DNA from 2 places in the Shewanella sp. ZOR0012 genome. Region 1 is predicted to be linked to the other one. Evidence: predicted binding sites of a transcription regulator. Region 1 holds the regulator's gene; the other holds the start of a gene.
The links. Region 1 encodes LexA, which represses DNA repair genes until DNA is damaged. Its sites were predicted from a motif close to TACTGTATNNNNATACAGTA; they were not measured.
Positions count from the first base shown of each region.

Region 1 (4,358 bases):
GGGTCAGGTATAAATCTAACTGACGCTCGAGCAAACAACGCTCTAAGGCATTTTGCTCCGACGCCAACAACACTAAACTGGTCAAGGTAATAGAGCTGGCGGCAGCGGCGTCGTTAATCCGCGTCATCACCCGATTTGCTAACACGTTCACCGCTGGGGTTAACCAAGTCGGTTTTTGCTCAGGATCATCAGCCACTTCACTGCGCCAGTTAGGTGCCGTTTCATTCAAGAAATTTTGCAATGTAATCGGCTCACCAAAGTTGACATAACCTTGGCCAAAATTACCTAATTTACGAATAGCACCAAAGACTTGCCATACAGATTCTTTCTGTTTTTTCTTACCGCTTAGCTCTTTGTGATAGGTCGCCACTTCCATCACGTGATCGTAGCCTAAATACACAGGCACTAAGGTGACTGGGCGTTCGATACCACGCAACACACTGTTGATCGTCATAGCGATCATGCCCGTTTTCGGCGCCAATAGACGACCGGTACGAGAACGGCCACCTTCAGAGAAATACTCAACCGAATATCCCTTAGCAAACAGCTGATCGAGGTATTCACGGAACACGGCCGTATAGAGTTTGTTGCCGTTAAAACTACGGCGAATAAAGAAAGCCCCGCCACGGCGGAACAGCGGCCCCGCAGGCCAGAAGTTTAGGTTGATACCCGCAGCAATATGCGGTGGCACCATACCTTGGTAATACAGAATGTAAGATAACAGCAGGTAATCCATATGGCTGCGATGGCAGGGCACATACACAATCTCATGACCATCGTGGTGTAACTGCCGAATATGCTCAGCACCTTTGATGTTAATACCGCTGTAGAGCTTGTTCCATAACCACGTTAAAAAGCGCTCAGCAATACGTACGAGACTATCGGAATAATTTGCTGCAATTTCATCAAGATATTCAATTGCCGTTTCACGCGCTTGGGTTTCAGAAATCTTCTTGCTCGCGGCTTCTTCCTGAATCGCCTTACGTAAGGATTCAGATTTCAGCAAGGAATGGAATAACGCCTGACGATTAGGCAACACAGGCCCCGTCATCACCTTACGTTGGCGACGGAAATGCACTCTCGCTACTCGAGCCAATTTATGGGCAATGCCCATATCGGTACCATGTTCGTCGGCCATGTAACGCAGCGATACCGCATTAGAAAATTGCACAAAGTTATGACGACCTAAGAATAAGATCATCAAACACTTGCGTAACCAAGTAGGGTTCTCGCGCTCAAGCACTGCCGCCTTCATGGTGTCGTCTTCTTTACCCGGAGTACGACCCCAATACAGACTCACAGGCACCAGCTGGATATCTAACTCTGGCTTTTCCTTATGGACGGCCAACAAACGCATAAAACATTCGAGGAATGGCTCATTACTGGCGCGTTCACCAAATAAAGGCTTACGACCTTCAAGGCATACCACCCGTGGCGCCACAACGCCATTCACCACCAGCGGCTCGTAAGGGCTTGGCAAACCAAGTTTCGTGGTGATCTCGCTTAACGCAGCAATATCACTCAGGGATTCTGTTTTCATTACATAAGCAAGCGGTCTGGAGGCATCCAGATTCAGATCGGCAAAGGGATCCTGTGGCACAACAATAGTGTGCACTAAGTGCTTTTGGATCCAACGTAATGATTTCAACCAAAGAGAGTCTTGTTTAGGCATTATTCTTATGCAATGTAAGTACGTTCATTAGCCCCATAGAATACCAGATTCTAGAGAATATACCCAAACAACCTAAAGATGCAGGATTCAGCGGCTGATTTTAATGACTTAGTAACGCACTTTAGGCGACACCATTTATTGATACCGTGCAAATGGCATTCACCCCATAGATGACGATTACGGTTATTTGCAGATCTAGCTGACCAAGTTAAAAGTGGTTAATACTTGCACTACCAATAATACTGTATATACTAACAGTAACTGTATAGAAAAACAGGAAAGACCATGAGACCGTTGACGCCACGCCAAGCCGAAATTTTAGAGCTGATTAAACGTAATATTGCCGAGACTGGCATGCCACCCACTCGGGCCGAAATTGCCACCCGTTTGGGTTTTAAAAGTGCAAATGCCGCAGAAGAACACCTTAAGGCATTGGCGAAAAAAGGCTGCATCGAGATCATGCCTGGTACTTCCCGCGGGATCCGTCTCCCTGTAGAGGAAGAAGATAACCGCGAAACAGGCTTGCCACTGATTGGCCAAGTGGCAGCGGGTGAACCTATTCTCGCCCAAGAGCATGTCGAACAGTATTACCAAGTCGACCCCAGCATGTTCCACCCTGCTGCCGATTTCCTGCTGCGCGTAAAAGGCGACAGTATGAAGAATATCGGCATCCTTGAGGGTGACCTGCTTGCCGTTCATAAAGTACAACAAGCGCGCAATGGACAAGTTGTTGTTGCTCGCGTTGATGATGATGTAACCGTAAAACGCTTTGAAAAAAAAGGTAATTTAGTCTACCTACATGCCGAGAATGAAGACTATTCACCGATTAAAGTCGATTTGAGTTTCCAAAGTCTAACAATTGAAGGGCTCGCCGTAGGGGTGATCCGCAATGGAGATTGGCTATGAACAAACTATTAGGTAATGCCCCGCGTCACCCCGGTTTATGGCTCGATACGGTTCGAGATACAGAGACCGACTGGCAGCATACATCAATAGTCACTATGCCAACTCAGAGCCAAGGGCGCCAAGAGCTGACACAGCTGAGCAAACAACTTGCCCAACTGAGCCAACAGGGAAGATGGATAGTGCTCATCAACCCACCTAGTATTGGCTACAAGCAGCTATTAGCAAACGCAGGTGTGCGTATGGATCGCGTACTATTGGTTCACGCAAAAGATGAGGTCGAAACCCTTTGGGCGATGGAAAAAGCCTTAACCAGTGGCACATCTAGCGCAGTGATTACTTGGATTAACGCCCTAGATACTCGCGATAATCGTCGCCTACAAATTGTAGCAAAGAGCGCACGTGCAATGGGTATCGTGCTTGAAGGTTCAACGAATGACCAACCTTCTAGCACCAATCTCACACAATCGGCTAAATTTACTCAACCCGCATTTTTCAGCTCTGTTCATTAAAAATTTTTCACACCGTATTTAGCCTTGAAAGCCGCCTCACCTGTGAATGTGAGGCTTTTTTTTGGCAATTTTTCAGACAATTAGAAAAAGAAGTGATCTTGATCAATTTTTAAACAGCAAGTATGTTTGATTTAGGCGCACATGATATATCGCCTGTTTAGGCAGAAATATCGCGTTATTTTCGAATATCGCTCGCCCACAAAAATTGAGAATAATGGGTTTATTCAGCAGTATGTGCCAGTGTGGCTAATACCAGCAGTAACAATACTTGATCAAAAGTAAGCCGCCAACGCACGTTGAAGTCAGAAACACTTTTTTGGGAACTGAAGAGTTTGCATAGAGTTGAGACTTACTGTGTTGCTCTTCTTTGTAGTTGCTATTTGCAATTAGCAGAGGAGAAGTCTTGTGAAGCAATGGTTGTATTGTTTACTCGTGGTGCTATTCGCCCCACCGTTGGCCGCAGCAGACATGCGGTTCAATATGACGCCTGGCGTAACAGAAATCAGTGGCAAGGTATACCACCTGCACATGACGATTCTGTATATCTGCTGCGCGATAGGCTTAGTGGTTTTTGGCGTTATGATTTATGCCATGATCAACCACAGAAAATCCAAGGGCGCGGTCGCGTCACACTTCCATGAGAGTACAAAAGTTGAGATCGCTTGGACGATAATTCCCTTTATCATTCTGATCTTAATGGCGATTCCGGCAACTAAAACTCTGATTGCCATGGAAGACCCCAGCAATGCCGATCTCACGGTAAAAGTCACAGGATCGCAATGGAAGTGGCATTACAGCTATTTCGATCAAGATATTGAGTTTTACAGTATTCTCGCCACACCAAGACCTCAAATCGAAGGTAGTGAGGCCAAGGGAGAGCACTACTTACTCGAGGTCGATAAGCCCCTTGTCCTGCCTGTAAATAGAAAAATCCGCTTTCTGATGACTTCTGAAGATGTTATCCATTCATGGTGGGTACCAGATTTTGCAGTGAAAAAAGATGCTAACCCAGGGTTTATCAACGAGGCGTGGACCCGTATCGATAAACCCGGCATTTACCGTGGTCAATGTGCCGAACTTTGCGGCAAAGATCATGGATTTATGCCGATAGTGGTTCAGGCACTGCCCGAAGCCGAGTTCGATGCTTGGGTTGCAGAACAAAAACAAGCTGCCAATGCCGCAGCGCAAGCCGCACAAGCCGCCTTATCACAAACACTGAGTAAAGAAGAGCTGATGACTCAAGGTGAGCAAGTTTACCTTGGTCACTGCGC
Region 1 is NZ_JTLE01000094.1:2,994,481-2,998,838, reverse strand. Features, by position in the region: gene plsB (glycerol-3-phosphate 1-O-acyltransferase PlsB) at 1-1,672, opposite strand, end outside; gene lexA (transcriptional repressor LexA) at 1,958-2,578, shown strand; gene L976_RS14830 (cell division inhibitor SulA) at 2,575-3,087, shown strand; gene coxB (cytochrome c oxidase subunit II) at 3,493-4,358, shown strand, end outside.

Region 2 (4,358 bases), 2.8 Mb from region 1:
TGGCCGAGAAACCATTGATAGCGATAATAGCCCGACAATTTCATCGGCATTTTTCATGGCAAATGCGGCAATAGAGCAAATACCAATACCTCGAAGTAACCCGTATTCTTCAGGCGATGTTTGCTTCAATGAGTCGACATTCTCGATAACTAATGTCGATTCCTGCTCAAATTTTTGTGCCAGCAAAGTAACAATATCCGCAGAAATGCTAATAATTTCAGATACATTAGGTTCACTAGACCAAACGCAACGGTAGTTTACCTGTCGTTGGTTAAACTCTATTAGGCTTACCCTTTCGACATCAAATAATCGCCCGATTTTACGGCAAACCTCAGTAAGGTTGTTGTCTAAGTTAAGGGTCTCCACTGTTAAAAATTGCAATGATATTTCAGCTAACAGTTGGCTAGCTTGGGACTGCCAATTGAGCGCTTGAGTCCGCTCATCAACTAAACGTGCTAACTGACTTTGCTGTTGCTGCAATGCACGCTTTTGGCGTTTATTAACCGCAAGATCGTTACGAATTCTTTGATACATAGCCTGAAGCGATTGAGCAACATGACCAATTTCATCAGGATTTCTCACCACACTATCGGGTACGGTTAACTTAGGTAATGCATTCAGATTTATCTGGTTAGCAAACCGCTCCAATTCCGATAAACGATTGGTCACCAATAAACGCACCAGCGTAAGGATAAGATAAATCATCAGTAAGGTTTTAAGCCCATTGCCTAAGACAATAATGATCAATTGTTGCCATAATTCGTAATAGAGTTTGTCCGTATCCAGCCCGACAGTCAGCATACCAATCTGTTGTTCCTGATACATAATTGGGTAACGAAACAGAGTTTGTCGGGAATCCTTAGCGTGAATCGCCTTGCCCAACTGCATGGCTACGCCATCGATACTCTCTAAATTGACACTCGACACCATCGGCATCATGCCCAAGCCTGAAAGCAAATCAGATAACAGACCATGGTCCACATCCCAAAGTGACTTAGCAATAGTGGGTAAGATCGATTCGGAATATTCACGAATATCGGCAGTTGTATTATCAATGCTTTCTTGATAATTCCACACTAACTGCACCAGCATGGTCAGGACAGCAAAAAATGAGCTCACCCCAATAATAGTGAGCGTCATTCTATGACTGATGGAATGATTACGATGCTTCATGAATACCTATTAATTACTGTTGTGATAACTTATCCACTATTTGTGTCTTAAAAATCCCAGCCCAATACCTTGCAACTAACTTCTGATAAAAAGCTGAATCGGGATTAAGTACCCTAAAGAGTTCTATATCCTCATAGGAGGAATAACGTTGGGTCTCTTGGTATTGTTTGAGCTGAATTAACCCTAAAGCACCCGCTAAAAAATGCCCACCTCCCAGAGCACTCACTTTACGTTCTTGGCAGAGCGACAAAATCTCAGGGGAAGTATTAATCGAACTGACCAGTACATCACGTCCAGGTTCAAGGCCCTTTTCGCGGAGTGCTTTTACCACTCCGATAGCCATTTTATCGTTCGCCGTCCAGATTAAGGTTAAATCCGGATAACGGCTGAGCAAGGTTAATGTTTGATCATAAGCAATATCTTCACGCCATTGACCATATACCGTTTGAGTAACAATAACATTGGGTTGCATAAAGAAATAATCATTAGCGCCTTGAGTTCTTAACACTGATGCGGGCGTAGATTTATCGCCCGAGATTAATAAAACCTTAGCCTTTTTATTTTCTAAACGACTTAGCAAATTTTTAGCGGTATCAGCACCAATAGCATAGTTATCTGGGATAAGCGCTGGTAATAAATAAGTTTGCCAATGTGGATCTGCCAATAAGTGTTCTCGCTCGGCGACAGAAATATCATTTAAAATCAATTGAACATATATGGGATATTGATAAAGCATCTGCAACATTTTTATCGCAGACTGCTTCTCATTCACTAAAATAATATGAGTAGGAAGTGATGGCTGAGATTTTAGTAACGTTTCTAATTGAGCAATCATTTTAAAGTGATTGCGATCTGAATGTATGATTTGCAAATTAATATCAAGCTTTGATGAAGCCACCTGCATTAATTTATCGACATCACCCCAAAAGCTATCCGTAACCGCGCCTGGATTAAAAAAAACCACATCCAATTTAGCCCACGCAGGCAAAGCAAAACACAGTATGCCTATCCATAAACAACGTAAACATAATAGATGCAAAGGCGAGTACTCCTCGACCGTGTTTCCCCGCATGTGATCCATCACAGAGGTCACTTTATTATTATCGATTCACAACCTTGTTACCGCATAATTACCAAAACAACTCAATGGCAACCAACACTTCGATTAAACCACAAAATAACAAAAAGTGTACTTTATAATAAAGAATATTAATTTTTGCTCCTGTTTTAGGCTCGAAATTATAGAATATTCATTTAATATTAATAAGATAACTCGACGTATAAGATAAGAGGCTATTTTTAATTCCAATATTGCTCATTCAGCCTCTTTACATAGCGCACTTAACCACAGTCTATCCCCCAAGATTGCCTTACGTTTATTCTCTGTTAGTATATGTATAAATTAACAGTGATTGAGTGCTAACGACTTGCAGCAATTGGATCTTGTTCCGATCACCGAACTCAAGGGCGTCGCCAAAAGAGTCGCGGAAAAACTCGCCAAACTCGGCATCACAACAGTACAAGATCTGCTGTTTCACTTGCCCCTGCGCTACGAAGACCGCACTCAAATCTATCCCATCGCCGCACTCATGCCCGGAAATTACGGCACCATTGAGGCCGAAATCCAGTCGACTCAAATCCTTCAAGGCCGTAAACGCATGCTCGTCTGCAATGTGCGTGACGATACTGGCAGCATGAGCCTTCGCTTTTTTAACTTTTCAATGGCGCAGCGCAATGCGATGCAAAATGGATTAATGATCCGTGCCTATGGCGAAATTCGTCGCGGAAGTCATCAAGCGGAAATCGTGCACCCCGAATATAAAATCGTCTATCCGGGTGAGGATATTCACCTAAGCGATACACTTACGCCGATTTATCCCACCACCGAGGGCTTAAAACAGGCGAGTTGGATTAAGCTCACCGAACAGGCACTTGAATTATTAGAAGATGGCGGCTTGACCGAGTTATTACCCGCCCATTTGCAGCCAAACAACATGAGCCTAAAACAGGCGCTGCAAACCCTGCATCGCCCCCATGCGGGGATTTCACAATTTGATTTAGAGCTTGGTCAACACCCCGCGCAGCAGCGACTGGTGCAGGAAGAATTACTCGCCCACAACCTGAGTATGCTACGCCTAAGACAACGCAGTAACCTCGACGCCGCCGTGACCATGCATGCCACGGGGCAATTACTAAAGCCTTTTCTCGCCTCACTGCCCTTTAAACCCACAGGCGCGCAGCAACGTGTCGTTGCCGAGATAGGTAAAGATTTAGCACAACCGCACCCCATGATGCGCTTAGTGCAAGGGGATGTCGGCTCAGGCAAAACCTTAGTCGCCGCCCTCGCCGCCCTTCAAGCGATTGAAAACGGCTATCAAGTGGCCATGATGGCGCCCACCGAATTACTCGCCGAGCAGCATGCAGCTAACTTTGCCGCGTGGTTTGAACCACTAGGATTAAAAGTCGGTTGGCTTGCGGGTAAGCTTAAAGGTAAAGCTCGGGCGCAATCTTTAGCGGATATTGAATCTGGCGCGGCACAAATGGTGATCGGCACCCACGCCATTTTTCAGCAACAGGTTATCTTCCATAGGCTCGCTTTAATTATCATCGACGAGCAGCACCGATTTGGTGTCCACCAGCGGATGGGACTCAGGGAAAAAGGTATCAATCAAGGGTTTCATCCCCATCAGTTGATTATGACGGCAACCCCGATCCCACGGACGTTAGCCATGACAGCCTACGCCGATCTCGACACCTCGATTATCGATGAGTTACCCCCAGGGCGCACACCCGTCACCACAGTCGCCATACCCGATTCGCGCCGTAATGAAGTACTCGAGCGCGTCCGCAACAGCGTGATCACGGACAAACGCCAAGCCTATTGGGTCTGTACCTTGATTGAAGAGTCCGAAGTCCTCGAGTGCCAGGCCGCCGAAGATACCGCTGAAGAATTGCGCCAAGCACTGCCGGAGCTGACCATAGGTTTAGTACACGGCAGGATGAAAAGTGCTGAAAAGCAACAAATTATGACGGACTTTAAAGCGGGAACCATCAACTTATTGGTGGCAACCACAGTAATTGAGGTCGGCGTCGATGTCCCTAACTCTAGCCTGATGATAATCGAAAACCCCGAACGATTGGGACTTGCACAGTTGCATCAACTGCGAGGACGAGTAGGGCGCGGT
Region 2 is NZ_JTLE01000094.1:183,320-187,677, reverse strand. Features, by position in the region: gene L976_RS02700 (sensor domain-containing diguanylate cyclase) at 1-1,173, opposite strand, end outside; gene L976_RS02695 (ABC transporter substrate-binding protein) at 1,187-2,212, opposite strand; gene recG (ATP-dependent DNA helicase RecG) at 2,601-4,358, shown strand, end outside.
Region 2: the regulator LexA is predicted to act here: its motif matches at 2,565-2,584, upstream of recG (ATP-dependent DNA helicase RecG).